Regions from separate parts of the Paenibacillus hebaui genome, predicted to be linked through region 2. Evidence: riboswitches for the same ligand, from Rfam matches in the RefSeq annotation. Region 2 holds a riboswitch; the other holds the start of a gene.

Region 1 (15,400 bases), 2.8 Mb from region 2:
AGGAATCAAGTGAAGAAACAGAAGTGAAATCTACACGCATCATTCATGAAGAGCTGACATTTGATCTGGAAAGCCGAAGGGTGCTGAAAAACGGTGTACCCGTGTCTTTAACGGCCAAAGAGTTTAAAATTCTGGAAACGTTACTCAAAAGGCCAGACAAAATCTTTACCCGGGATGAGCTGCTGCAGATCGGATGGGGATATGACTTTATGGGAGACAGTCGCAGTGTGGATATGACCATTATGCGATTACGGAAGAAGCTGGAGGATAACGCGGACGAACCGAAGTATGTCAGGACGATCTATGGATTTGGCTATCAACTTGGAGGTGGCGAGGCCTGAAGTATGCAACCCGGTTACTGCTGAATTATTTATTTTTCTCCGTGCTGTCCTTTGGCATCATCATTTTTGCGGTGAATAAAGCCATCGATTACTACAGCTTCATTACCATTGAAAAACAGATGATGGAGAAGGCGGATCTGTCCGAGTTGTCCTTCCGTGAGGTGTTGGCACAGCATAGATCATCGACAGGAGAGCCACAGACAAAAGAAATCGTCAGACTTACTCTGGAGAAGCTGAAAGCTTCAGGCAAGGAAGTACGTATCTATGATAGCTCCAAGCAGTTGCTGGGCTTGGCTGTGGATGGCATCATCATTAATGATGGCAAACCTCTTATTTTTGAAAAGAATATTGAGAAAGCCCTGAGCGGCAGTTATGCCTACACCGTAACGGAAGATCATCTGCTTTATTTTGCCACTCCCATTCAGGATCAATACTACCAAAACGCTTATGTGTATGAGTTCGTGGAGGACATTTCCTACTTTTATGCGATTATGAATCAAATCCGTTATATCCTGTTTGCGGGTGCAGGCGGATTTATTGTACTGATTACGTTATCCAGTCTGTGGATTGCCCGCAACACAACCAAGCCGATTAAGCTGTTGCTTGGCGCTGCGCAAAGTTTCTCTAGACAGGAGTTTCGGAGAGTTCATCTAAACCGGAAGGATGAGCTGGGCATGCTGGCAGATGGGCTGGACTCCATGGGGCGGCAGCTTCATGATTACATTCAGTACCAGAAACAATTTGTCTCCAACGTATCTCACGAGTTAAAAACACCCTTGGCAGCAATTCGTGGTTTCTCTCAATACTTGTATGAAGGGGAGAACGAGAACAAGGAGCTGCAAAAAATCTATGCTCATCTGCTGCAGGAATCGGATCGGCTGACGCGCTTGATTAATGAACTGTTGTTGCTATCCCGATTCGACAAGGCTGGTTCTAACGAACTGGAAGTCGAGAAGACGGAAATGAACAAACTGATTCAGCAAGTCGCAACGAGTATGGGTGCCAAGGCCAAAGATAAAGGAATCGAGATTATGTTCAGGGAGGCGGAAGCGGAACTGGAGGATAAGCTTCTGACGAGAGTCCACGCCAACGTGAATCCAATGCTGATGTCCCATGCGATCGCCAACCTTGTGGACAATGCCATCAAATATTCAGGCAGTCCATCGCTAATCGAATTGAAGTTGGAACATACGCCAAGCGAGGTAGTTATACGGATACGTGATCAAGGTATCGGTATCGCGGGTGATGAGCTGGAGAGAGTGCAGGAACGCTTTTACCGGGCGAAAAATGCAAGCACAGCGAACGGTTCAGGTCTTGGACTTTCTATTTGCAAAGAGATTGTAGAGCGGTTTAATGGATATATCGACATGGAAAGTCAAATCGGGGAAGGAACGACCGTTACGATTGTGTTACCCCGTGCGTAAACACGCGCGTAAATAGTGAACGTTACAAGATTGATACAATTCTGTTATGAGACTAACAAATGCTTTTTTTATAATCACTTCATAAGAAGAAATCACACATTTATGGAGGGATCATGATGAAATTGATAAACAAAGCTACAGCTGTTATCCTGCTGAGTATTTTACTAACGATGGCACTGACGGGCTGTCAGTCCAATGGTGCCAAGTCGCCAGAAGCGGCGCAGAACTCGGCTGAAAAAAACACGTCGAACGAACAGGCCAAAGGCGAAGGAGCATCAAATTCTACTGCGTCTGCTTCAGAAAATTCGGAAGGACAGAGTGCTGAAGCTATTAAGGAAGGTTCGATGGAGAAGGAAGGCAATGTGGTGCTGAAGGAGCTTGCTTTTGTCTATAATGAGCACACCATTGCGATTTCGGATACAGCGAATGAAGATCAGATGGAACAGATGCTGGGCAAACCGGATAACCTGAAATCTCATACGTACAGTGCCGACGATGGAACAAACATGGATACGTTAATCGGTTTTACAGAAAAGGTTTATACGTATCCTGGTCTGGAGATTAAAACAATCAGTATACCGGAGGGGAAACAAGACTCCATCTTTCATATCGAAATTACAGATCCTAAGTACGCGACAGTGCGAAACATTAAAGCAGGAGATAGCCTGGATACACTCAAAAACGCCTACCCTGAGGGGAAACTGCTTGGTGATGGAGCCCCTAATGAGGAGGATGACTTCCGTTACGAGCCATCCAATTATGTGGATGTGATGTCGTTTCATATCAAGGATGCCAAGGTGGAGAGCATTCAGATCTACAGCCTTCTGGACTAATATTTAGTGATCGATGTTGGTAAGCCATTCATACGATTCACCTTTAATACCTGCCCGGGAGAGGGGCAGGTATTTTCTCGTTTATAGACTCGTTTATAGAATGGTATCGAGCTGACAGGTTTTCTCTTAAAAAAACTTAGACATGGTACAATTTTGCCATACACAACTTTTTTCCAAGTGATGAACATAAGTTTTACAACGAAAAGTCCTCCTTGTCAAGGACACTTGTCCTCAAACAATAAAAGTTCAAAAAAAAATAACTTTACATGTCGAGGGACAAGAACATAGTCCCATTGAAAGTCGCTATTTTAGCGGCTTTTTTGTTTTATCGGTACAAGTTCGTGTCCCAAGCCAAGGACAAGAACTTGTACCGATTACCGAAATGGACAAAAACATGTTCCTATTTCCGATTAGACATATATCCAATCATTATTTTTCCGTTAATTCATTAAACTAACGGGCAGGTTAACTCAATGCCATCTTGCGAATTACAGATGTAACTTTTATTGATTGATAGCGTTATTAATAACGAGGAACTTCTTATAGGTTTTAGAATAACTAATAAAAGAATACGAGGGATAAAGTATTGAAGAAAAAGGGACTTTTTTTTACTGTTTTATCATTAGCTTTAACAACAGCGACCGTAACTGCCTGTGATTCAACAAGTCCAACTCAAGAGAATATGTCTACTCCAAAGTCTGGTGTATTATCAAGCAAGTCCGAAAGTACAACCCTTACTAATTCTTTAAGCGAACAAGAGAACAAACCTTCGCACTATATTGCTTCTGGAGGCGCAACGGTACAGCAACCCTTTTCCGTAAATCCGGGATTTGTACATATAAAACTGCTAATGAAGAACAATAGTAGGCATGAAGTCAATGTTAGTTTAACGCACTTAGATACTAGTAAAGTGTATTTCGCTATAACGATTGCTGCCGGGGAATCTTTAGATTGGATAAATATTAAAGAAGGTTTCACACAAGGCATGAATACTGGAGGCTACTTGCTTCAATGGAGTGGTGGCGGTTATAGCGTTGATGGGGAAGTATGGGGATCAGCTGGTTCAGACCCGGACGATACTGCTCATCTATTTTATTGAACTAACGGCAGGTTAGTTCAATAAAATGGAGGAAAATAAATATGCTTTTCTTAATTGCAGAATCTTTGAATAGCTGTAAAAAGTGAAAGCAGATTGTCTAGAAATAAATGTTTCAAGATAGGAATTAAGCTCGATATCAAAAACAAAGGAAAGTGAAAGTATGTATAAATTTCATATATTTACAAAGAAAAAAGATGTCATGTATACTTAGTGTTAAATATCTGGTATGTGTGACTGGCGTAAACGTGGAGTGAACCACGAGGAAGCACATATTTTATATGCCGTACGCCTGGGCAAAGTGTTTGATCTTTTGATCAAACACTTTATTTATTATTCAGGGAATGAAAGGAATGGTGGCGGCAATGAAAATGGCGTTTGTGTTATTCGATGGAATGACAAGCATGGACTTAGCTGGATTTTATGAAGCAGTGACTTGGCTAGCGATTCTGAAAGCGAAGGAAAACGTATCATGGACATTCTGTGCAGTCAAGGATGAGATTACAGATGATCGGGGACTGAAAATGAAATCCGATGAAGTGTTACCTAATCTAGGTGATTTTGATCTAGTGTTTTTTCCCGGTGGATTATCAACTAGAACGCTTCGATTTGATGAGGATTTCATGCGCTGGGTCCGAACGGCAGAGAACGTACCGTATAAGATTTCTATTTGTACCGGGGCTTTGCTATTGGGCGCAGCAGGTTTCCTGAATGGAAAAAAGGCTACTACAAACTCATCAGCTTATGATTTATTGGCTCTTTATTGTGCAGAAGTAATTTCAGCGCGTGTAGTGCGTGATGGTAATACGGTAACTGGTGCGGGGGTTACGGCTTCCATTGACCTGGGACTTTACATGGTTGAAATGTTGACGAGTACGGAGATTGTTCTTCAAGTTCAGCAGAAACTGGAGTATCCATATTATGAAGCTGGTAACATAAAAGATGTCTACATGCATACTTTGCGGTAGGAGGACAAGAAGATGACTATTCGCCTTTTTCAAGCGCATGATCAGCCAGCGGTGCTGAAAATTTGGTTCTGGTTATAGAACAGAATATATTCGCTCACTTGCTGCTCAACCTCCGCTTTGTTTGCTGCCTCATTCAAGTATATTTTCTCGGTCTTTAAATGAGAGAAGAAAGACTCGGGTACAGGCATTGTCCAGGCAATTCCCACGCCTGGAGTGACTTCCTAGCATGCCGAGTTGTTTCAGTTTACGGTTGAATGGCTTAGAGGTGTATTGAAATCCTTGATCCGAGTGTAGGATTATGCTACTCGGATCCGTGTGCTGACAGAGTCTAACCAGCGTTTCATGAGAAAGAGAGGTCATTTCGTTCGGAAAGATGCCAAGCCACAATCTCGTTATTGTATAAATCCTGAATGACAGACAGGTACACAAACTGTTCTCCAGTGTGAATATAGGTGATGTCAGTAACCAGTTTAGTTCGTGGTAAAATCGCTTGAAACTGGCGCTCAAGCCGATTCGGATTCACGACAGAATCTTGTTTCCCGAAGAATCGACGCTTCTTTCGAATGACAGAACCGATCCCTAATTGCTTCATTAAACGATACACCTTTTTGTGGTTGACCTTAATGCCTTCCCTCCGTAAAGCTACCGTCATTCGAGAATAACCAAAGAGGGATGAATGCGATGGATGGCAAGCTGGTACGATTCCAATTCATGTTGTTTTTTTTCTACGTTCTTTTGCCGCTTGCAACCTTTTCTCCACTTGTAATAGCCTGACCGGGAAACCGCAGCTAACTTCAAGAGCCAAACAAGACGATGGAGTACTCGCAAGTCCTCTATGATCTGAAATCTAGCAACTTTACTCGTCACTACTTGTGTAGATTTGGAAACTGATTTTTTAAATATTCAATCTCCACTCGCAAGTATGCCTCTATATTGGAAAATTTCGTTCTGGGGCGTCCCCGTTTGGATGTGGCAGGTTCTAGGCTTATTCCACATTTCGTTTTTGCCGCCCATCTTGTACTTGAGATTTATTTTGAATATCCAAACGTTTCGCGACTTCACGTATACTCATATGTTCTTCGTTGACCAGCCGGGTCGCCTCCAATTTTAATCCCAAGGAGTACTGCCGGTAAGCTTGGCCTTTTTTAGCCATGAAAAAATCCCCTTAGTTAGGCAAGATCAAGTCCATCCTAACAGATGTCCTTTTTTTCTTGTCCACTAAAAGGGGATAATACCAGAATAGGTTGGCTTTTTTATATAAGACGGATTGTCAAACTAAGTGCGACAGTTCCTCTGTGAAAGATTCGTGAGCGGTTCTCCAACCCAAGCATTTTCGTGGTCTGTGATTCATTAGATCGAGTGAATGGGCGAGATCTTCATCCTCCACTTGAGCGAGATCGGTACCTTTAGGGAAAAACTCTCGAAGCAACCCGTTTGCATTCTCGTTGGAACCGCGTTGCCAAGACGAATACGGATCAGCAAAATAAACGTGCAGGTTGTGGGTCGTTTCCAGATTGGCATAGCATGCAAACTCCTTTCCTCGATCAGCCGTAGCTGTGAGGAAGGTCCCAGTAGGGTACTGTGATATAGCTACACCGAGCGCAATCTCCATCGACAAAGCGGTACGGTCGGGCATGAGAACAGCGGTATATAAGCGTGTTTTGCGTTCAATCAACGTCGCTACGCATCCTTTACTTTTCCCACGACCCGATACGACGGTATCCAGTTCCCAGTGTCCAAACGTTTCACGGGAACGAACCTCTTTGGGGCGATCTGAAATGGATTGACCAATAGCGAATTTACCGCGAGTTTCTGCGGGTTTCTGGCGCTTCCCCTTGTGTCGAAGAACCTGTAATACACCTCGAACCAAGCGCCCAGCGTAGATCCAGCGGTAGATGGTTTTGAAAGAGACTGCACGCCGGCCTTCGGTGCGGAAACGTTCAGTGATTTGTTCCGGAGACCACGTTGCCTCAAGTTTTTCCTCCAGTGAAGCAGCCAAGGCGTCTGACCATTTACCTGGAGAGACAGAAACCTTACGACGCTCCTCATAAGCGTTCTGAGCTTGTTCTGCCTGATAGGGATGCGATGCAACAACACGATCTAGCTCACGGCAAATCGTGGAAGGATGTCTACCCAGTTCCTTTGCAATGGCTCGTGAACTTTGGCCTTGCTTGTGGAGGATTTCTAGCTTGCTACGTTCGATTATGCTAAGATGTGAATAACTCATGGACTGATTCTCCTTGTGTGAATGCTGGTGTGGTAACTTTCATTCTACACGAATCAGGCTATGAGCCATTTTTTTATTTTCAGTAGGTGTCGCACTTCATATTACAATCCGTCATAAAAAAATATAAATTATAACGTTCTGAACAAACAAAGTTCAAAAGGGATGTAAAGTCAATCACTATTATCCCAGGCTTGAAGCGACACTTCATTATTTTAGTACTTGAGGTTGACAATAACGAAAACTCTTTGTATTATACCCATAGGGGTATGAGTATTAAGTTATCGACCCTAATGAGATTCTCGTTGTAAACTACAGTCCAAAAGGGAGAATTTAATATATCCTAAGAGATTGTCTTGTTTGCAACAAATTTTAAGGAGGGTGCTTTCATGGCCGAAATTAAAGTAGATCAGACACTCGATTGCATGGGGCTTTCATGTCCAATGCCAATCGTTAGAACAAAAAAAGCAATGGATCAACTTGATGCTGGTCAAGTTATTGAAGTGCAAGCCACAGACAAAGGATCTCTGGCAGACATTCAAGGATGGACCAAAAATACTGGACATCATTATCTCGGTACAGTAGAGGATGGCAATGTTCTCAAGCATTACGTCCGTAAGGCAAATTCTACTGAAATAAAGAAAGAGAAGAAGCATCCACAAGTCATATCCAATGAAGATTTGGAGGAAAAACTTGTTGAAAACGAAAAGATGATCTTACTGGATGTACGTGAACCTGCCGAATATGCGTTTAACCGAATTGCTGGAGCCCTTTCCATTCCACTAGGTGAACTCGAAAGTCGAATCCAGGGACTTAATCAGGATGCAGAAATTTATGTAATATGCCAAACAGGCAACCGCAGTGACCTTGCCTGTCAATTGCTTACTGAAAAAGGGTTTAAACAAGTCACGAATGTAGAACCCGGCATGACTAGTTGGACAGGTCCAAGCGAAAAATAATAAAACCAACAAAATAACGGAGGTATATCAATGAGTACAAAAGTAGCTATTATTGCAAGTAATGGTGGAATGTTCGATGCATATAAGGTGTTTAATATCGCAACTGCTTCTGCAGCGACTGAAGCAGAGGTTGCCATTTTCTTTACATTTGAAGGATTGAATCTGATTCATAAGCAAGCACATCACCAACTGCCGTTACCTGAAGGGGCTGAACATTTTGCTGAAGGGTTCAAGAATGCAAATGTTCCAACGATACCACAGCTTGTAGAAATGGCTCAGGAGTTAGGTGTTAAGATTATTGCTTGTCAGATGACTATGGACGTTATGAACTTGACAATAGAGGATTTTATTGAAGGCATTGAAGTAGGCGGAGCTGTCACTTTTCTGGATTTTGCGAAAGATGCCAATGTTACATTAACTTTTTAAATGAAAGGAGAAACGAAAATGGAATTAAAAGCGATGACGGCCAAAGAACTTACTCGAATCGTCTTGGCTAAAGAAGAAATCTTTATCCTTGATGTTCGTAATGAAACGGACTTTAACGATTGGAAAGTTGAAGGCGACAGTGTAGATATCATTAACATTCCTTATTTCGATCTCTTAGACGGTGTAGATGATGCGCTCAACAAGATTCCTGATGACAAAAAAATGCTTGTTGTCTGTGCTAAAGAGGGGTCTTCCAAATTTGTAGCAGAACAAATTATTGAAGCCGGCAGATCCAACGTGTATTACCTAGAAGGCGGTATGAAATCTTGGAGTGAGCATCTGGAGCCAGTGCAGATTGGAGAATTAAAGGACGGTGGCTCTTTGTATCAGTTCGTACGAATTGGTAAAGGGTGCTTGTCTTATATGGTTGTTTCAGGCGGTGAAGCCGCAGTTATTGACACTCTTCGCATGACCGAAGTGTTTGAACAGTTTGCCAAAGAGCAAGATGTACAGATTAAACACACACTGGACACACACCTGCATGCCGATCATATTTCCGGCGGACGTAAACTGGCCGAGCAAAGCGGAGCGACTTATTGGTTGCCGCCAAAAGATGCAACTGAAGTCACTTTCAATTACGAAAAACTTGAAGAGGGTCGTGATATCACAGTAGGTTCCACAACAATTCGGATTCAGCCGATTTACTCTCCTGGTCACACGATTGGAAGCACATCATTCATTGTGGATGATCAATATTTGTTAACCGGCGATATCCTTTTTGTTGAATCGATCGGTCGCCCTGATTTGGCGGGTCTCGCTGAAGACTGGGTGGGTGATCTTCATAATACGCTTTATAAGCGATTTACAGAACTATCTCAAGATCTGATCGTATTGCCTGCTCATTTCGGAAAAGTGACTGAGTTGGGTGAGGGTGGTCGAGTAATGGCCAAACTTTCTGACTTGTATCACAATAACCCTGGTCTTAACATTCGTGATGAGGATGTATTCCGGCGTACTGTGACTGAGAATCTTCCACCTCAGCCGAATGCGTACCAAGAAATCCGCCAGACGAACATGGGGAGAATAACACCACACGAAGATGAACAGCGTGAGATGGAAATCGGTCCGAATCGCTGTGCCGTGCATGACCACTAAAGGAGGAAAACTCAAGATGAAAACAGACTTGGTAGTAGATACGAAAGGGCTGTCATGCCCTATGCCAATCGTAAAAGCAAAAAAGGCGCTGGATGGTCTTGAATCCGGACAAATTATGGAAGTACTTTCAACGGACAAAGGCTCGGTTAATGACTTTCAAGCATGGGTAAAACAAACGAATCACAAATTGATTGCCCATGAAGAAGTGAACGGTATCTATACATTTCACGTCAAAAAGATTTAAATGAAAAAATGAAACAAAGCGAACACACTGCGGTGTGTTCGCTTATTTCAAACTTTCGTAAGCAACCCTCAAACAAAGAAAGGAGGGGAATTGTGGATATTTCGTTATTGGTCATCATGATCGTTCTCGGCTTAATCGGATCCTTCTTTTCAGGATTGCTTGGAATAGGTGGTGCTATCATAATGTATCCGTTACTGCTGTATGTACCACCTTTATTCGATGCAGCATCTTTCTCAGCACATGAGGTTTCTTCGATCAGTATGTTCCAAGTTTTTTTTGCGTCTCTTGCAGGTCTACTGGCGTTTCAGAAAAGAAGCAAGGGCAAAATGGGGCCTTCTGTCATTCATAAGGAACTGGTTGTTTACATGGGCATCAGCATTTTGACGGGAAGCCTGATCGGAGGATATATATCGGGGCTGCTTCAAGGAGATATCATTAACCTGATCTATGGCATCCTTGCCGTGTTAGCAGTTATTCTGATGCTGATACCTCGCAATGGCTCAGACGAAATTAAAGACAATCTTCAATTCAATAAAGTTATAGCGATAGTCTCGGCCTTTATAGTCGGGATTGTATCCGGGATCGTGGGTGCGGGTGGCGCTTTTATCCTGATTCCCATTATGCTCACTATCCTTAAGATTCCAACCCGTACGACCATCGCTTCCTCTCTTGCGATCGTCTTTATTTCAGCCATTGGCGGAGTTATTGGAAAACTCACCGGCGGTCATATTCCCTTTTGGCCTACTTTATTCATGGTGGTCGGAAGCCTGATCGGTGCCCCTTTCGGTTCCAAAATCAGTTCTAAAATCAATGTTAAAGTACTTCGTTATGGACTGGTCGTGCTTATTGCCCTGACAGCTGTAAAGGTTTGGGCATCTATCCTTTAAGAGCATATAGAAAAGAACTGTCTTACAGAGTGTACCTACTATACATTATCCTACAGGGGGATGTGTATAACGAGAAAGTAGTATTCCTTAGTGGCTGAAAAAAACATCAATCGTATGTTTAGCAGTAAATTGCTATAAAGCATTAGTAAGATTTTTTATTTCAATTGCTCTTTGCAACTGCCTATAATCACGAATTAACTATACTTTTTACTTTCTAGAAGCTCAATGCTCTGCGGAAGAATGAGGTCATCAAAACTCGGGCAGTTCAATAAGAATTATTTGGGGGCACGGACCGCAGGTAATTAAGCACGTGATAAGCCCAACGCTTTGTCTTTGTCTCAAATTGATTGAGGTGGCACAGGATTAGAGGTTGCCTGTACTATGACCGTGGCCCTGCTGGGAATGAAACAATTGGATAGATAAACTAATTTATTTAAAGGTGTACGCTAATATTTTTTGCTCTATAATATACCTATACAGGTATGTTATGAAGGAGTGTAGATTTTATATGGAGTATAACTATACAGACAGCTTGAAAACACGTTTGCGGAGAATTGAAGGCCAGGTTCGTGGTGTGCTTCGATTAATGGAGGAAGGTAAATCTTGTAAAGAGGTCGTTGCCCAGTTGTCTGCCGTTCGTAATGCCTCTGACAGAGCTATTGCGCAAATCGTTGCTGAGAATCTCCAAGAGTGCATTATGGCTGAACAGGAGGCTGGTAATAAGGATACAGGTAAATTGGTGAAGGAAGCCATAGATCTCCTTGTGAAAAGCCGTTAACTTCAATATCCTTTAACTAGTTCATCTAACAAAAACAACAGCTGCTGTGATTTTTGACAGCTGCTGTTGTTTTAGATGAAGAGAATCTGGTAGTTAAAAGGTACAATTCCCTTCACATGTCGAGTTTTGCAGCGAAATGATATGTTGACTTATTACAGATGATAAAATCAAAACAGTTTGATTATGTTTTCATTTCGAAAGCATAGGCTAAGATTTGAAAACAAGTACTAGAATCTTTATATCTATAGATCACTCTATTGCTATATAGACTTTATGATTTCCTACTGTGAATCGAGCTAAAAGTAATCTTTCAGCAGAGGGTTGTTAAAGGTCAAATGCGGCATCATGATACCTATAGGAGTATGGGTAATAAGCGAATGTACTAAGTCAGGTAGATTAGGCCAGTTTCGCGGTGTTCTGCGGCTGATGAAGTAAGGATATACCTAGCTAATAGGTCATCTCTCAATTGTCTTACTAGCTACAAAAACCTGAGGAATGAACAACACTCAGATAACGCAATACTAGTAACCTAAGTTAAAGAGCTATGGTGAGCTAGTTAAAATATAATTTCAAACAACAAGGAGAGGATAATTATGACATTTCGAGTCCCGAAAGGGGTTACACCGCAAGAAGTAGCTGAGCAACTAAAACAAGGAAAAGATCTCATCATGCTGGATGTCCGTGAAACTGCTGAATGGGCAGAAGGACATGTGAAAGGAGCTAAGCACATTCCGTTAGGACAATTAATGGAACAACTTCATGAATTAAATCCTGCTCAGGAGATCATCATTATGTGCCGAAGCGGAAATCGAAGCGGTCTTGCCTGTGAGCTTCTTCATGAGAAAGGATATAAAGTTGTGAATATGACAGGTGGCCTTAATGAGTGGTCAGATTTCGATCAATTAATTTGATCATAGGTTTCTAATGTTACTGAAAGGATGTCATAAATGACTCTTATTTTCATCTTAGCGGGTTTACTGATTATATGGTTGTTGGTTCAGTTGTGGCCAGTCCCCTCACTTACTTATGTGGACAGCAAAGAGTGGGATCCTTTAGATGATCGGTGGTCCAACGTAAAAATACTAGATGTTAGGGATTCAAGTGAATATTGGCTTAGTCATATTCCCGACTCGATAAATATATCCATTGGTCGTTTGCCAGTTGTATGGCATAAGGAACTTTCACCACATAACGAAGTGATTATTTTTTCACGAAACTGGCTCACGAGAAGAAAAGCAGCCAGAATTCTTGCACGCCGCGGATTTTATCAACTATATGCAGTCAAAGGTTGCTTTTTATCCGTGAATAGAAAGGGAGAATCCTGTGAACATAAATACTGTTATTAATATCGCAATCCTGCTTCTTGTTGTATGGTTGCTTTATACACGGCTTAAGCCGGTAAAAGGCCTGAAAAATTTAAGATCAGACGATTTCCGAAATGAGATGAAAGCAGACAGTAAAAGTCTTGTGGTTGATGTACGTGAACCTGGCGAGTATAAAAGAGGTTTCATCAAGGGAGCTGTAAACATTCCTTTATCTCAGTTAAAGCGACGCCTGGTCGAGATACCAAAAGATAACACCGTTTTTCTTTACTGCCAAAGCGGTATGCGCAGCAAAAGTGCAGCCAAAATTTTAAGTAAGAGTGGATACTCTAAACTCGTTCAACTCCAAGGTGGAGTAAATACATGGGGAGATCCACTAACTCGAAAATGATAACCCTAGCGTGAGTAAACAGGATTTGTATCAAGCCGTTCACCACGAATTTGTTGCAAGTGCACTTGCAGTGAAAGTTGGACATGAAATCAATCCAGATTTCAAAATAGGTTGTATGGTCACTGCAATGCCAATTTATCCACTGACTCCTGATCCTAAGGATGTCATCCAAGTTATGAATGCTGACCATAAAAATACATTTTTTGCTGATGTACATGCACGTGGATATTACCCAAACTATATCAAGCGTTACTTAGAGAAGATGGAATTCCCATCCAATTTTAACCTGGAGACGAAGAGATTCTGAAACACACGGTTGATTTTATTTCTTTTAGTTACTATCAGACAGCGAGCGAGTGGGGCTGGCAAATCGATCCTCAAGGCTTGAGATACATTATGAATGTCTTGTATGATTGTTATCAGAAACTGGGAGAGGTTGTGGCTTCCCTTCTGGAAAAATCAAAAAGCATCAGTTCTATTACGGATACAATAAACAATATAGCGAATCAGACAGGCTTGCTTTCTCTGAACGCTGCAATCGAGGCAGCGCACGCTGGGGAAGAGGGGAAAGGATTTGCAGTTGTTGCCGCCGAGGTCAAACGGCTGGCAGAGCAAACTCAGAACTCAGCGCAGAACGTGGCCAAGCTTATCCAAGGAGATGCAAGAAGTATCATCGGTTACGCAATAGATGTCATCTGGCACTGATGAAGTGGTGTCAACGATGGCGGCTTGGTCTGATACCACAGAAAAAACGAAAGATCTCGCCCAGAATGCGGATTCAACTGCATGGAAGCACTTGTCCTCCACAATGAAGGTTACCGATTAAGCCGTATCGCTAAGTAAATTGGCCGTTGAACTTAAAAATTCAATGGTATCGTATATGAATATAGAACTTAAGCGGTAGAACTGTTGTGAGAAATAGATCAGGAAGTAAGAAAGGAAGTGTATCACATGATGGAAAAAAGATTCAATCCCGAAAAACTTGCAAGGTTAGACAGTCCGGAGAGACAAAAGGCTTTACCACCGGAAACCATTCTAGCTTTATTGGATATTAAGAAAAGTGATACCATATTAGATTTGGGTGCGGGTACAGGGTATTTTACGTTACCGGCTTCGACTCTCTGTCATCAAGTTTATGCATTAGACGTTTCTCCTCTGATGCTGCAGCATCTTCAAGAAAAAATAGCTGAACAAGGAGCAACCAATGTAGAACTTTTAGAGGGAGAAATTGAGCTGATACCTGTGGAATCACAAGCTGCAGACCATATTATTGCTTCTTTCGTAATCCATGAGGTGGAGCCGCTGCAAGACGGTTTAAAAGAAATACAAAGAGTGTTGAAGCCGGGAGGTAAAGTACTTTGTATCGAATGGGAAAAGAAGGAGATGGAGCAGGGGCCACCGCTTGAACATCGTTTGCATTCCAGCGAGTTGTCCAAGTCTTTCGAAGAACACGGCTTTACAATCGAACAGATTTCATTTCCAAACGAGCAGCATTATGTCATTATCGCTCGTAAACAAGGCTAGAAGAAATGGACGCTCGTGGAACATAAGCAGGTGTTCCACGAAGTGCTTAGACGAGAATGATTGTGGAGTAAAGATGCGTTATTCTCTTCAGTGAGGGGTGGCTAATTGCATAATATTCAAGTCGGTTCTTTAGTCTTAAACGGACAACTGATATTCTATCTTTGGTTTGGGACAGCGGGCTGGTTGATGTTGCGTTACCAATATCGGAATCAAAGGGTACAAGAGGAAGTTTTGCCCCCCCTTACCAACGCGTTCTGGTTATGGATGGTTGTCTGGAAAGCAAGTTATTTGCTATTTTATCCCGTAGAGGTTATTCAGCGTCCGATCTCTCTCCTGTATTATGATGGCGGGGAACGCGGGGCATGGCTGGCAGCTTTGGCAGCAGTGGTCTATATCTGGAAGGCAGCCTCAAAGCGGAATATAATATTTATGGCTTGGGTCGACATCTTGATTATATATATGCTGGCGGGTTACTTAGCTTCACGGATATTGTTGCTCCTTACCGGAGCGGAGCTCATATGGTTTCATTTGACAAGCGCAGTATTATCCATTGTACTTCTTATCCTTCTACAGACTACAAGAGCATCAAATTTGCCTGCCGCCAGAAGGTTCGTTTATGTTGTCTGGTTCTGTATCGGACATATTGTACTTTGGTTTTTCATTTCCGAACGGCAACCGTGGTTTTTATCATTCAACAAGCAGCAGGTATTCTACCTTATAGCCGCCGCGGGTCTGGCCGGAATGGGCGGGTTGACCGATAACAAGCAAAAGAGAGGGTTCGATGAATAATATTAATGTTTTCTCAGCCTTTGCCGCAGGTGTACTATC
Region 2 (15,400 bases):
GACAAGTCGGCTGTTGGTGATTTCCACCACGCTAGTTCAACGTGCGGATGTGCTTCAGGGTCCTTGGCATGCGCTTTTTCAAATGCCTCCACCGCTGTAACGATCGGCTGACCGAACACCTGCGCATGTTCTGCGCTATCCACTGCGGTTACCGCCTGAAATGGAAGACCCAACATGTTACCTACAAAAATGAACATAATCATCGAAAGAGCGAGAGAAATAAAATGTTTCCCTTTCTTCATGTCCATCGTGCTGGAAATCAGATTGCGGACGAATTCTACTGCCCACTCCATAAAATTTTGCAGCTTGCCGGGATTTTCAACGGATAATCTCCGTGTTGCCAGTACAGCAAAGATAAAAACAAGTGCACCTGTTACAACCAGCATCAACAGAACCGATAGATCCAGTCGAAATCCGCCAAGCATAATAATTGGAGCTTCATGCATATTTTTCTCACCCCTTTCTCGACTTGAAAGCTGCAGCACCTAACATCATTCTGCTCTGCGGGAATAGATGATCCCTATAATCAGTAAGGAAAATTGTGCAATAACCAGCCCGCCTGCAACCGCATATGTATTGAAGTATTGCGGATAGCGCATCGATATGAATATACCGAGCACAGCAAGTGCTGCTCTTGTCAAAAATCCCAGGTTCACACGCTTCAAGTTACCTTCTGCCGCGTCATCAGACATTTTCCTTACTTTGAAGCCCAGGTAAAATGCATTGATCCAGCTAATTCCTGTACCCAGGGCTAGTCCCAAAGCAATTGTCTCCACACGTGGCATAAAGGCCGCTGCGAGAAAACAAACCATAAGAAAGTACATGATGAAAACAGTCATCGATCTGCGGTATCTGGTTAGTTCACTCATCACTTTCCCCCATGACTTTTTTCGCGATAAAGTAGATGCTTACGCCGCCTGCCGCCAAGAAAAAGAGAACGCTTACGGCGATCCATATTCCGTTACCCCCAATGGTCTTGTCCAACCAGGAGCCAGCGTAATATCCGGCAACAGCGAGAATGGCAATCTCGATCCCAAATGCTGTCACGAGTCCCATCGCTTTCCACACGTTATCGTCATGGTTACGGGATGAATTTGGTTTGTTCGAATCGGCCATTTTCCACGCCACCCTTGCAATCCCAGTTAATTTTACTGAATGATGAGAGCCTTTGTCAATTGAATGATTTTAGCGTTTTAAAGGGGGAAACGACGGGAGTATAGACCATTAGAGCCCATAAACCCGCGTAAACCGTACAGTTTAACTGTATGCTTGCCCTTTATAAATCCGTCAGAAAAAATGAATTATTTTTTGAATTTTCTGTGAAATGATTCCGGACGTTCACTATTCACACCAAAATGGTGCAAAATCGCATTGACAATCCTCTCTGAAGCATGTCCATCTCCGTAAGGATTGGCAGCTTGACTCATGCTTGCATACAGTGTTTCGTCTGTAAGCAGAGCTCTGGTCCGCTCATACACACGTTCCTCTTCGGTACCCACCAGCTCCAATGTTCCAGCCTCGATTCCCTCTGGACGCTCTGTTGTATCCCGCAGAACGAGAACAGGCACACCAAACGAAGGCGCTTCTTCTTGCAAACCGCCTGAATCAGTCAGAATCAAGTGAGTGTGCGGGTAGAAGTTATGCAAATCCACTACGTCTAGTGGATCAATTAGTTTAATCCGGGGATGATCCCCCAAAATCGCGTGAGCCGGCTCCTTCACAGCAGGACTTGGATGCACCGGGTACACGATGGCAATATCCTCAAACTCGTCGGCAATCCGTTTGACGGCCTGGAAAATGTTACGGTGAGGCTCGCCTTGGGATTCACGGCGGTGGGCTGTCATCAGCACAAGACGTTTGCCCTGTGCCCATTCAAGTACCGGATGTGTGTAATCCTGCCGTACTGTATATTGAAACACATCTGTTACCGTGTTGCCTGTGACATACGTACTAGACTCTGATTTATTTTCTTTGGCAAGGTTCGAAGAAGACCAGTCGGTAGGTGCAAAATGCAAATCAGCGAGTACACCGGTCAACTGACGGTTCATCTCTTCCGGATACGGAGACAGCTTGTTCCACGTCCGAAGCCCTGCTTCCACATGCCCTACCTGAATCTGCTGTAGGAACGCAGCATAGCTGGCTACAAACGTTGTCAGTGTGTCACCGTGAACCAGCACGATATCCGGTTTTGCTTCACGCAGAACCGGCTCCAGACCTTCCAGCACACGTATTGTAATTTCATTCAACGTCTGGCGTTCTTTCATGACATCCAGATCATAATCGGGATGGATATTAAATACTTCAAGAACCTGATCCAGCATTTGACGGTGCTGCGCAGTAACGCAGACGATGGATTCAATCGATTCGGGATGTTTCTGCAATTCCAAAATAAGCGGAGCCATCTTGATGGCTTCCGGGCGTACCCCGAATATCGTCATAACTTTAATTTTGTTGGACATTCAAGCAAAGCCCCTTTTCTATAAGTTCCGAACCTCTTACAAGCATGCAATATGCTTATTTAGTGCCGTATAGACGGTCTCCTGCATCTCCCAGCCCTGGCACGATATAACCGTGATCATCAAGACGGTCGTCCAATGCAGCCACGTAGATATCCACATCTGGATGCGCTTCCTGTACTGCCTTCACGCCTTCCGGTGCTGCAACAAGGTTCATCATTTTAATCTGGGTACAGCCGCGTTTTTTCAACACGTCAATGGCAGCAATGGCAGAACCGCCAGTTGCCAGCATGGGGTCGATGACAATCAACTGACGCTCTGTAACGTCCGTAGGCAGCTTTGTATAGTATTCAACAGGTTGCAGTGTTTCCGGGTCACGGAACAGACCTACATGTCCAACTTTGGCTGCTGGCAGCAATTTCACAACGCCATCCAGCATTCCGAGTCCTGCACGCAAAATCGGCACCAGTCCGAGCATACGTCCGGAAATGACTTTGCCTTGTGTTGCAGCTACAGGTGTCTGTACATCGATAGACTCCAGCTCAACATCTCTTGTAATCTCATAAGCCATCAACGTTGCTACTTCATCCACCAATTCACGAAAATCTTTCGTATTCGTACGCATGTCGCGTATAAACGTCAGTTTGTGTTGAATCAAAGGGTGATCACATATTACTAATTTTCCCATCTAATTTGTCCCTCCGGTAAGTTCTTCATGTTCAGCATTTCCAAATATGCCTAATCATCATTCATAGGCCCGATAAATCCTGTATATTATATCATCACCTACAACGAATTACACCATCAAAGGGCACCCAATCATTACAGAAAAACGAATCCTACAAAAAAAGGACCGGAAAATGAGTCATCCGGTCCTTTTTGCTCATGCTGTTATGTCGTTGAGAACATGAAAATGATGAATACAATGGCACTCCGCCAACAGAATGATCCTTCGATCGCTGTTATCCCCGGATTTTTTTGAACCACCTTAATAAGGGTAAAATCCGGGGATAAAGGCGAACGCTTCGCTTCTGTGGTCTCATTCTGTCTGCTTCGTTTTTTTGTATCCCATTTTAAGAACACTCAAATACAAACAGCATGAGCAATCTTTTTTAGTATTTAAGGTCGGTGTAGAGCGGGAATTGATCAGTCAGTGCAGTCACTTCTGCACGGGCTTCATCCAGCTTCGCCGTATCTTTTGGATTTTTCAGCGTTTTGGCAATGATCTTACCAATGGCTACCATCGCTTCTTCGTTCATACCACGGGAAGTGGCAGCAGGCGTACCAATTCGGATACCACTCGTTACAAACGGGCTGGTAGGGTCGAATGGAATTGCATTTTTGTTCACGGTAATGCCGATAGAATCGAGTACATGCTCGGCTTCCTTACCTGTAATGTTCACGCTGCGTGTGTCGATCAGCATCAAGTGGTTGTCTGTACCGCCGGATACAATGTTCAATCCTTCAGCAACCAGTGTTTCAGCCAGAACCTGTGCATTTTTCACCACATTTTGTGCATATGTTTTGAACGAAGGTTGCAAAGCTTCACCGAACGCTACTGCTTTGGAAGCAATAACGTGCATCAGAGGTCCACCTTGGGAACCTGGGAATACGGCTTTATCAATAGCTGCTGCCCATGCTTTGCGGCACAGAATCATACCACCACGAGGTCCACGCAGCGTTTTGTGTGTTGTTGTTGTTACGAAGTGAGCATGCGGAACCGGGCTAGGATGTAAACCAGCAGCAACCAATCCTGCGATGTGAGCCATGTCCACCATGAACAAAGCGCCTACATCATTAGCGATGGAAGCAAGCTTTTCAAAATCAATGGTACGCGGATATGCACTTGCACCTGCAACGATCATACGAGGACGGTGCTTAAAAGCCGCTTTGCGAACTTCATCATAATCAATCAGGAACGTATCTTCCTGTACACCATATGCCACGAAATTGTACAGCAAGCCGGATGCATTCACCGGACTCCCGTGTGTAAGGTGTCCACCATGCGCAAGGTTCATACCCAGTACGGTATCACCAGGTTTCAGTGCCGCAAGATATACCGCCATATTGGCTTGTGCGCCGGAGTGAGGTTGAACATTCACATGCTCTGCTCCAAACAGTTCCTTCGCACGATCGCGTGCGATATCTTCAACAATATCAACATGCTCACAACCACCATAGTAACGTTTGCCTGGATATCCTTCAGCGTACTTATTGGTGAGTACAGATCCCATTGCCTCAATAACTGCTTCACTTACGATGTTCTCAGATGCGATCAGCTCAATGTTGTTCTGTTGACGTTTCAATTCAAGATTCATCGCTTCCAGTACTGCCGGGTCATTCTTGCGCAATTGTTCCATGATTAAATTCCTCCCAGTTTATAAGTGAAGTTATAAAGCGAATAAAAGAGATTACACCCTAAACTCCGAGTTCAGCACCATCTTCCGAACGCTGTTATCCACGGATTTTTTTCTAATACCCTTAATAATGGGGAATCCGATGATAAAGGCGAAGCCCCTATGCTTTCTTTCAGAAAGCTTTTGGCTTTGCTTCTTCAGATTGGTGTTGCACTCTCCGTTTTTGTGTAAAAAATTAGTTGCGCTTTATATAGGTTGAATAAAAATTACTCACAAAATGTCGAATCTGGTTGTTGTTCATCATTACGATACACCGCGCGTTCGCCGCCAATTAACTTCGGACGAGTCAACGCCGTGGTCACACGGGCATCCCCAATGTAGCGGAGCGCTGTACGAAATGGTACAGCTACATGCCGAAGGTGCATGCCAATCATCGTCTCCCCAATATCCAGACCCGCATGGGCCTGCACATGTTCAGCCAGGCATGGATCGGTCAGCGAAAGATACGCTGCGGATGCCATTGAACCACCTGCCTTGGGCACGGGTACTGCGCCAACCTCAGTCAAACCAAGACGTGTAAGCACAGAACGCTCCATGACCAGCGCACGGTTCAGATGCTCACAGCATTGGAATACAGTCTCAAAACCAAACTCCTGCTGCACCTCGCGTATACCCGCAAGAAGCTGCTGCGCCACTTCAATTGCACCACTCGTACCAATCCGTTGGCCTGCGACTTCACTTGTACTTGTACCGATCACAACGATCTGTCCAGGCCCAAGCTGTCCAGCAAGCGCCAGTTCACGCAGAACGGATGCGGTCTGTTCATGCAATCCGGGTTGTTCCGAATCTAACTCTATAGTCACCCTATCGCCTCCCGATAAAATCATGCCCGGCTTTCTCTTGGCTGTCTTCGTATTCTTGCACGGCATTTCAGGTACTATTATAGCGAATAATCAGATGAAAGACGAAAAAAAGAGCAGTCTGCGGGTAACGCAGAATTGCTCTTTTGCCCAGGCGACCGGCCGTTTGTTCCGGTGCTCCATCGTGGTTATGCCCACTTCGTCGCCAGTTACACCGGATCCCTGTTTTCCCTTTCATCATAAAACAACCTGCGTTTAAAATCAACGGGTAATTTACAGCGCGCGTCTTCTTTTTTATACCATTTCACTTTTACCCTGGAGCGCTCTCTATTATTCTAGCTTGTCCAAGAGGCGGTCGAGTGCTGTACGAATCTCTGCAGCGGCGATATTATAGTCATCACGGCTGCCTCCAAACGGATCGGAGATATCAAAACTGGGGATGCGTTGCCGGATTTCAATCGCCCGCTCACGTTCCGATGCCAGGATTTCCTGACCAAGAGCACGTTTCATTTCCATCGTAGCGAACAGGCTGTCCAGTTCCTGAAGATCATTCAATACCTGCTCGTCATTTTCAACATACTCTTTCAGTGTATAGGTCTTGTGGACAGAATCAGGAAAAACCTGCATAACATGCTGTTTATGACTCTGTGTCAACGTAAGGATCAGATCCGCCCAGCCCACTAAATTCGCGCTAAGCATCGTCGAATGCGGCGGTCCCTCAACGTTATGATCTCTCAGAACGTCCTCCGCATGACGGGAAATCGGCATACCCGTCGTTGCTGCTACTCCTGCGGAACGAACGTGCACCTGAATGCCGCGTTCAGACGCCAATTTACGTAATAGCCCCTCCGCCATGGGGCTGCGGCAAGTATTCCCTGTACATACAAATAAAATATGTTTCATTGTGGTAGCCTCCCCATTTTGCAAATGTTTGTCGAAATAACTGAAATAGCACAAGGCTGGAATAGTTCGAATCGTATTTTAAAATATAAACAAAAGTCCAAAGGCAAGCAAGATCGCTCCGCCTATTGCTTCACCATAATCACCCATATTCTGGCTCACGCGCCGTCCTAACAACAGACCCATAACGGACATTGCACCTCCAAACACCCCGAACGCCAGCACAGTTAGTACCAGATTACTACTGAACATCCCAAGAGAAACGCCAACGGAGAACGAATCCACACTGACACTGAGTGAGTACAGAATCACACCGAGCAGAGAACGATGATCCACCATTTTGGTGTCTCCCTCACGGAAAGCGTTCAAAATCATATGGGCACCCAGCAGAACAAGCAACCCACCTGCCGCATACGTGGTAATATCACCAAGCAGGGAACTGACGTATTTCCCCGTATACATGCCGATAAGCGGCATGATGATGTGGAACAGAGCCGTTACAACACTGATCCGCAATACGTCTCGCAGACGAATGCCCTTCATGCCGATCCCAATTCCGAGTGAGAAAGCATCTAGGCCAAGAGCGACGGCCATAATCAAAATGGTTACCAACTGCCCTACATGGGCAGACACATCCCACATCCCCATACCCCCAAGTCACGTAAAGGTTCTTGTACACGATATGCGGACAAGGACCTAAACATGACCGGGGGAATAACTTTCAGAACTGGATAATCTACATCCCTAATAACCAATTCAAACTCATTTATTTGTGCTACAGCAACTGCTTACTCAACCCATTTAATAGCCAGTTCTTCCCTAGGTTCCTCAAAATCTTCAAAATCTTTGACCTTTTTAATAGGGTCTTGTAGTGTCGACTTCGCAGCCAAATCATTAAAATGCTCAAAAGCAGCATGATAAGCGTTCATATTCTCGAATGAATCATCCAACCTGTCACTCATCCAATAAAAATCGTTTAAACTTATAGCATTTGTCTTCTTTGCGATTTCCCAAGAGTCATACGTGGACAAACCCAGCGATTCAAGTATTTGATTCGCTCCTTGACGTTCCTTCGGGAAAACACGATCACTTAGCCAGAGTTTAATGTCTGCTTGGCTTGGCTGTTTATCCTTGTCAATATAGAGCTCTCCCGACCTAGAGTGAATGAGTTTATAAAGTCCAAAAGGGTACCCCGCATCCCCTAATTTTCCTGCCTCAACTGTTGGCGTATATTTTTTCCCATCCAATGAAAATTCTCCAATAACAACATTTTTATATCTGAGAAAATAACCGTTGGACATGTTTATACCTCCTAGCGACAAACTGCTTAATAAATTCTGCTCTGTTCACTGACATCAAGGGAGCATATTTATCGATTATAGCAACAACCTCTTCTGTCGAAATTCTGAGATTAATTCCCTGAAGGCTATCTTTATCCACTAAATCCAAAGCCCCACTCAGATTGGTAAAAGGCTTACCTATTGAAAATCCTAAAATTTCTTGGTCATCGTTAACGATATCAGAGTTACTAAACTCAGAACAAAATGCAAGACCATGATCAAACAACGGTGCAAAAGAAAATTTCTCTGCTTTTCTATCCACTATGAATCCAAAATTTTTCTTATGTCGATCTGTGTTATGAATAATGTAATCAAATACAATCATCTGATCTATATTTTTCTTCCCACCATCTAAGCCTTCTGTCGTTAGTTCATTATATAACTCTTTCCCCTTTTTTCCTGTAATCACATCACAGCTAGCAAATTCCTGATGTGGGAGCTTGAAGGACTGACTAACACTCACCAGAACTTTGTGATGATCTGCAAGAAGTCTTTCAAAAGAATTCCCTTGATATTGTCCCTTTGGTCTTTCGGATAATTGCTCAATCTCTTCTTCCGGGAGAAACAAGTGTAAATCCACAATCCAAAGTTTATAATGAACCACATTAAAACCTAATAACTCACCTATCTCACACGCTATCTTTTCTGACATAGGTTGATCTATGGAGAAGAAGGCACCTCTGCTATATCCAGACTTTACGTACAGAAGCCCTGATTTATCATGATGTATATTAAACTTTCTTAGTACGCCTAGAGAAGAAGGTGTTGAAGCTTGTATTTGTGTTGTCCTAGACTGCGGTATAGAAACATCAGCAATATGAAAATCACCTAAGAGGTATTCGCCATATTTCTTTATACCCGAACTCACTATAGAATTCAAAAGAATCCCCCCTCCTCTTGGGTTATAAACGTGTTAAAAAAGCCCTTTCCAGACCCTGATAAACGAAAGACAGCTACACTTCATAGAATGATGAGCGACCCTTGGGAGGCAGGGTTATCGGTCACTGACCTGTATGAGTCGGTGACCTGCCGCCTTGAGCAGCCGATTCATGACGGCTGCTCCCAGCCCTTCGCGTGAGCAGGCTTCAGCCACAATATATGTGGCGCCTTGCTCATCGCAGCTGCGCAGCGCGGCGTATAGCCGGCGCGCTGCTTCTTCCAGCTCGCTGGCTTCGCCCAGCGAGAACACGGCATCGGCGCGGTACTGCTCCGCGTGCTCGGCGAACGCCAGCACAGCGGTGCGCTCTCCGCGCTGCGCCGCCTCCTCGAGGGCGGCGCTGATCCAGGCCGCCACCGCTGCGGGCGGCCCCTCTACCACGCACAGCGCACCTGTGGGCGCGTAGTGCGTGTACTTCATGCCCGGCGAGCGCGGCGCCGGGCTACCCACGCCATCGGACCCTTCGGCGAGCAACGCCGGGTCCGTGGCGACACGGGCGGCAACGGCGGACAGCTGTTCCGCCGTAATGCCGCCAGGGCGCAGGATGGTGACGGTACCGTCGTCACCGACCTGCACAACCGTGGACTCGACGCCCACCCCGGTGGGGCCGCCGTCCACGATGCCGCCGATGCGGCCAGCCAGATCCTCACGCACATGTGCCGCGAGTGTCGGGCTTGGCCGCCCGGAACGGTTGGCGCTCGGCGCAGCTACAGGGCATTCCGCCGCCGCAATCAACTGCAAGGCCACCGGATGGTCCGGCATGCGCACGGCCACCGTATCCAAACCGGCGGTAACACGCAGGGATACCGCCCCCGGCCTAACCGGCAGAACCAGCGTTAGCGGCCCCGGCCAGAAGGCCGTCATCAGCGCCTCCGCTGTGGCATTCACTTCCGTGACCAGTGAATCCAGCTGGTCCCGATGCGCAATATGCACAATCAGTGGATTGTCCGAAGGACGCCCTTTGGCTACGAATACAGCTTCTACCGCTGCTGTACTGCGGGCATCTGCTCCAAGACCGTATACCGTCTCGGTGGGGAATGCTACGGTCTGACCTTGACGAATGCAGGCTGCCGCAGCCTGCAAGTCAGCGAGCGCCTGCTGGCAGGCGCTCCCTTTTGCCACATCATCCATGTTCTCATTAGCTACCAGTACATTGACATCCCACATATGCGTAACCAGTTGCCCTGTACTCCCATCCATCCCCATGCCTTTCATGGAAGACTGATGCAAATGTTTATTTTCTCTATTCATATATCCATCATTCCTAAACTTCAATAGGGTAGTTAGTGCAAATATCGCTGCCGCGATACCTTATTTCGCTTTTATCATCTCATTCTTATAATTATAACATATCTAATCTGCCCGAGGCTGTGGTTCGTTTCTCCCCAAAGGCTAATGTAACGGAATCTCAACCAAAATTCATCCAAAGACAAAAGGGCACTCCCCTAATCGAAGTCCCCAGACATAATGAACTATAGCAGTATGTTATGCAAACAATCCGGTCACCCAGTCCCACAATTTTACCGCCATATCCCACAGGAAGAAACGCGCCTCCGGGGTTGCATCCTGCACCAATGCCTCTGCATCTCCTGGCTCCGCATCAACTGCTGCCGATGCTGTTACAGGCTTCGCCAGTGCATCCCCTGTACCGGCATCAATGAAGCACAATGGAGGAAACAGCACACACCACCAGTTTTGACCTTCACCTTTTCCCAGTGTTATCCGCACTGCTTCATAATCTCCAGCGGGATATACGGTACCTCCATATAGTTTGGTAGGAAACGGCACAACGCCGAGTTCTACCTGATACGAATAGTTTAATCCACGGCTGGCAAGCTCTTCTCCCACACGATCCTCAATTTCAGACAAATGCTCGCGGATCACACTGCGCGCTTCGTCCAGACTTTGTGGATTCTTAAGTTCGGTTACCCATTGATCCATCTGAGCAACGACCGCGTCGCGAATCTCGCGTTTCACCAGCTGATCTCCTGCTCCATCCGAATTGGCCAGAATACGCAAACGAATGGATTGTTCCGGAATCGCTGTAGCAGCCACAGCCGCATCGGTTTTCTGACCTTCCCACATCATAATAATCATCATAAGACATACTATAATAAGTCCAATTTGTTTCACGATTCGTCTGTTCATTCCATTCTCCCCCTCGGCTTCCCTGATCATGTTTCTGTAACTCTCTCATGTCTATCAGTATGCCCGGTAGAGACGGAAGTAAACCTAGTACACTCCATAAATCTAGCAAAACGTTTCTATCATTTTATTTTTTTGCCCGCCCACACAATAAAAAAAGCCAATCCTCTCCTCATCCAAGGGAAGATCAGCATGCAAACCATTAACAGTCCATCCAAGTTAATATGCCTACTCAAAGTTTAAGAACATCATCGATTATACCGTTGTCTTTTCCTTTTTGACCCAATTCAATACACGTTCCTGTAAGCTCGGCCGCTGTTGTTCTCCAAGCAGAAGTTCGTCCTCATCTTCCTCACCATACAATTTGATGCTCATGACCAACCCGACACAGGTCATATTAATAAGCAACGAGGTACCTCCATAGCTGATAAACGGCAGCGTAATCCCCGTAAGTGGCATCAGCCCGAGGAAAGCCCCTATATTTTCAAACACTTGATATAACAGCATGCCAATAATTCCTACAATTACGATAGGCCCTGCCCGATCTCTGCATTGCAAAGCGATTAGTACCATACGATGGATGAGAATAAAGTACAATAAGAGCAGCACAGACGCACCTACAAATCCAAACTCCTCGGCAATGACCACAAAGATGGAATCCGAATAAGTATACGGTACACGCCCGGATTGAACGGATGTGCCCTGCATGTAGCCTTTACCGGTTATTCCGCCCGAGCCTATCGCGAGACCCGCATTTTTTGTATGCCAGGAAGCTTTTGACGTTGCTTTATCTGGGACAAGCCAGGGATCAATCCGCTCGGCCCAATGCTCACGGTTCGCCTTTTTCAGAAAGGTAAAGATCTCATCGTGGTATGACGTATAAGCTTTGACACAACCAAAAAAGGATACCCCCACAATGACAAGCGCAATAAGTGCGTGCGACCACTTGATATTTCCAATCCATAACACAGCGACCAGAATTACAATGTATCCGAGGGCATTCCCGAGGTCATTCTGAGCCATTACGAGCGCAAAAGGAACAAACGTCCATAAGCCGATGGGCACAATATCCTTCCAGAAGCGAAGCGTAGACTTATTTCTTTTGACCAATATATGCGCCAGAAACAGAATCAAGATCATTTTGAACAACTCTGCCGGTTGAAAAGAAAGATATTCGTTAATCTTGATCCAGCCATTCGCATTATTGATAGTGCCACCAACAAAGTTGACGAGGATCAGCAGGATGATCCCAATCCCGTAAATATAAAACGCATATCGGATATATAGTTTATAATTGACCAACCCAACACCAATGACAGCTACGAATCCAATCACATAAAACAATAACGTTTTGATATGATGATTGCCCATTCTCGGATCGAACTGAATGCCACTATACACCGTAAACACACTCATGACCATAAGCAGCAACAACACAAACAGAATAACCCCGTCCATCTTCTTCAGCATTCTCAGCATGTTCCCATATCCCCCAGAGGCGTAAATAACCCGATAGTTATTTCCAGCAGTCTTCAATATTACCATTACCATTGTATAGAATCAAAAGACAAAATGGAATTCTTGTCCTTGTACCCCTTAAAATATAATACTCGACAAGAAAACAGGATTTTAAGGATCAGATCATGAGTATCCATTCGGTATAAAAAAACGAAAAACCCTGGAATTCACAGGTCATTCTTGCTCTGATCTGTGAATTCCAGGGTTACATTATATCAATCACCTTATATATGATCTTGGCAGTGCCTTGATCTTTCGTTCCAACAAACTATTGCTCTTGCTGTGTGGATTTACGTCTGAACAGCTTCATGAACAGTTCCGTAATGCTCGGTTGTTCCCCGGAACCAAGGATGTCCTCGTTCTCTTCCGTATGAACCTTGATGCTCATCACAAGCCCCATACTAATCATATTGAGCACTAGTGAGGTTCCTCCATAGCTGATGAACGGGAGCGTAATCCCTGTCAGTGGCATCAAACCAATAAACGGTCCAATATTGACGAAAATCTGGTACAGCAGCATCGCAATAATGCCGACGATCAGATACGGCCCGGCCCTGTCCTTACATTCCAGCGCAATCAGCACCAACCTGTGAATGAGGATAAAGTACAACAACAGCAGTACCGACGCTCCTACAAAACCGAATTCCTCTCCAATCTGTACAAAGATGGAATCCGCATAAGCGAGTGGTACCCGATTGGACTGAATTGTCGTGCCCTCCATGTATCCTTTACCGCTAATCCCCCCAGAACCTATTGCGAGTTTCGCGTTGTAGGTCTGCCAGAGCACGTCCCTGGATGTCTGATCCGGCACCAGCCACGGATCGAATCGCTCGGCCCAGTGGGCTCGGCCGATATCATTCAGAAATTTAACAATTTCATCGTGGTAGTGGATGTAGGCCTGAGTTCCACCAATGAAAGCAGCAACAGCGATCACAAAACCGATCAGGGCATGCGAAAATTTCACATTACCGATCCAGAGTAATCCCACAAGAATAACGACATAACTAAGTGCGTTCCCCAAGTCATTTTGCAACAATACCAGGAGTAAAGGCGGGAGAACACATAGCGATATAGGAATGACATCGCGTCCAAAGCGTAACGATTGATTTCTCTTTCTTGTCAGAAGACCTGTTAGAAATACAATCAGGCATAGCTTGAACAATTCAGCAGGCTGCAAGCTGACTCCGAATATGGATAGCCAACCTTTCGCGCCATAATACTCTTTACCAAAGAACATAACGAAAATGAGCAGCAGCATACCCACGCCATAAATATATAAATAATTTTTGACAATAAACTTATAGTTGATCATCGACATGACAAAAAAGATGATAAAACCCAAAATATAAAAAACAACAGCATTGGTAGGGTAACTTTCCCACTTCGTCCGACCGAAGGTCGTACTGTAAATCGACAAAATACTAATAGCCATCAATACAAGCAATATGAAAACAATCGAGTAATCTATTTTTTTGAATTTATGCAGCATGTAGTCCTGTTCCTCCAAGCATTCAGCAATCTTCGGTATATCTCATTGTAGAGGATTTCACGGCAAAAAGAAAACCCGCAGAACCTTACATTTTCGTCACCTGTTCCGAAGTGCGAACACCCAGTACATGCCTTTCAATACCTGCCAGGTCCGGCACGATGATAATCTCTGGCCAATGTCCCGCCGATTCAAGCAAATCCGCAATGTCGCGAGCTTGTCCTTGCCCCAGTTCAAAACCGATGACCCGTGGCGGTGCGGGCAGCAGTGCCAGCTGCTCCAGCATGATGCGGTACGGCGCGAGCCCGTCCGGACCGCCATCCAGTGCCATGCGCGGCTCATGATCGCGCACCTCTTGCTGTAACCCGGCGATATCCGCCGCCGGGATGTAAGGCGGGTTGGACACCAGGATGTCCACCCGTGCCCCGGCGAACGGGGCCAGCAGATCGCCTTCACGGAAGTCGATCTGTACCCCGTTCGCGGCCGCGTTCCGCGCGGCCACTTGCAGGGCAGCCGCCGAGATATCCCCGGCGCCAACCTGCCAGCGCGGGCGCTGCGAGGCCATCGTCACCGCGATGGCGCCGCTGCCCGTGCCAATGTCGACGGCGAGCGGAGCGCCGCCGGGAAACACGCGGTCGGCTTCGCGCAGCACAGCCTCGACCAGCAGCTCGGTCTCCGGCCGCGGAATCAGCACGGCCGGCGTGACCTCGAACGGCAGCCCGTAGAATTCCTGGCTGCCGATAATGTATTGCGCCGGCTCACCCGCAGCCTTGCGCGTGACGGCGTCTTCCCAGCGGCTGCGATGCTCGCTGGGGAAAGGCTCCGGCTGCATCATGTAGTACGCGGCCCCTTCGAGGCCGAGTACATGCTCCAGCAGCAGCCGAGCATTATTTTGCGGCTCATACACGCCGCACTTCTCCAAAAAAGAGGAAGCCTCCACGAAGGCTTCCCGACAGCTCTGTTCCGGCGTCATGACAAACTGCGCGCGGCTCACAGCATTATTCTCCTCTATCCATCATATCGGTCTGCTCAGCAATCGTCAGTGCAGACAAGATATCTTCAATCTCCCCGTTCATCACCTGGTCCAGCTTATGCATCGTCAATCCGATGCGGTGATCTGTCACACGGCTTTGAGGGAAGTTATAGGTACGAATCCGCTCACTGCGGTCACCTGTACCGACTTTGCTCTTCCGCTCAACCGAAATTTTTGCTTCTTCTTCCTGACGCATCATATCGAAGATCCGGGTACGTAGTACTTGCAATGCTTTTTCCTTATTCGAGTTCTGGGATTTACCATCCTGACACGTTGCTACAATTCCCGTTGGAACGTGGGTTACCCGTACAGCAGATTTCGTCGTATTAACGGATTGTCCACCAGCACCGCTGGAACAGAACGTGTCC

What was found. Region 2 has a riboswitch for ZMP and ZTP ahead of ACR32F_RS29580 (TIGR01440 family protein). Riboswitches for the same ligand answer to the same signal wherever they lie in the genome.
Region 1: another riboswitch for ZMP and ZTP. It lies ahead of ACR32F_RS16705 (DJ-1/PfpI family protein); the one in region 2 lies ahead of ACR32F_RS29580 (TIGR01440 family protein).

Annotation. Positions count from the first base shown of each region.
Region 1 covers NZ_CP196836.1:3,812,765-3,828,164, forward strand. Annotated here, with positions in the region: gene ACR32F_RS16685 (response regulator transcription factor) at 1-341, shown strand, start outside; gene ACR32F_RS16690 (sensor histidine kinase) at 413-1,765, shown strand; gene ACR32F_RS16695 (hypothetical protein) at 1,879-2,598, shown strand; gene ACR32F_RS16700 (pilus assembly protein) at 3,185-3,697, shown strand; ZMP/ZTP riboswitch at 3,918-3,999, shown strand; gene ACR32F_RS16705 (DJ-1/PfpI family protein) at 4,048-4,662, shown strand; gene ACR32F_RS16710 (IS3 family transposase) at 4,704-4,868, opposite strand; gene ACR32F_RS16715 (hypothetical protein) at 5,003-5,254, opposite strand; gene ACR32F_RS16720 (hypothetical protein) at 5,648-5,815, opposite strand; gene ACR32F_RS16725 (IS30 family transposase) at 5,933-6,889, opposite strand; gene ACR32F_RS16730 (sulfurtransferase TusA family protein) at 7,276-7,845, shown strand; gene ACR32F_RS16735 (DsrE/DsrF/DrsH-like family protein) at 7,876-8,271, shown strand; gene ACR32F_RS16740 (MBL fold metallo-hydrolase) at 8,290-9,426, shown strand; gene ACR32F_RS16745 (sulfurtransferase TusA family protein) at 9,443-9,670, shown strand; gene ACR32F_RS16750 (sulfite exporter TauE/SafE family protein) at 9,679-10,557, shown strand; gene ACR32F_RS16755 (metal-sensitive transcriptional regulator) at 11,066-11,335, shown strand; gene ACR32F_RS16760 (rhodanese-like domain-containing protein) at 11,929-12,246, shown strand; gene ACR32F_RS16765 (rhodanese-like domain-containing protein) at 12,283-12,681, shown strand; gene ACR32F_RS16770 (rhodanese-like domain-containing protein) at 12,659-13,048, shown strand; partial or broken gene ACR32F_RS16775 (family 1 glycosylhydrolase) at 13,059-13,699, shown strand; gene ACR32F_RS16780 (class I SAM-dependent methyltransferase) at 14,000-14,572, shown strand; gene ACR32F_RS16785 (hypothetical protein) at 14,678-15,361, shown strand; gene ACR32F_RS16790 (cytochrome c biogenesis CcdA family protein) at 15,354-15,400, shown strand, end outside.
Region 2 covers NZ_CP196836.1:6,563,886-6,579,285, forward strand. Annotated here, with positions in the region: gene atpB (F0F1 ATP synthase subunit A) at 1-446, opposite strand, end outside; gene ACR32F_RS29555 (ATP synthase subunit I) at 492-869, opposite strand; gene ACR32F_RS29560 (AtpZ/AtpI family protein) at 862-1,116, opposite strand; gene wecB (non-hydrolyzing UDP-N-acetylglucosamine 2-epimerase) at 1,302-2,459, opposite strand; gene upp (uracil phosphoribosyltransferase) at 2,515-3,144, opposite strand; gene glyA (serine hydroxymethyltransferase) at 3,569-4,816, opposite strand; gene ACR32F_RS29580 (TIGR01440 family protein) at 5,080-5,676, opposite strand; ZMP/ZTP riboswitch at 5,815-5,896, opposite strand; gene ACR32F_RS29585 (low molecular weight protein arginine phosphatase) at 6,004-6,576, opposite strand; gene ACR32F_RS29590 (manganese efflux pump MntP) at 6,655-7,215, opposite strand; gene ACR32F_RS29595 (hypothetical protein) at 7,362-7,874, opposite strand; gene ACR32F_RS29600 (HipA domain-containing protein) at 7,846-8,793, opposite strand; gene ACR32F_RS29605 (L-threonylcarbamoyladenylate synthase) at 8,908-10,065, opposite strand; gene spoIIR (stage II sporulation protein R) at 10,336-10,998, opposite strand; gene ACR32F_RS29615 (FtsW/RodA/SpoVE family cell cycle protein) at 11,251-12,474, opposite strand; gene ACR32F_RS29620 (FtsW/RodA/SpoVE family cell cycle protein) at 12,782-14,002, opposite strand; gene prmC (peptide chain release factor N(5)-glutamine methyltransferase) at 14,088-14,972, opposite strand; gene prfA (peptide chain release factor 1) at 14,998-15,400, opposite strand, start outside.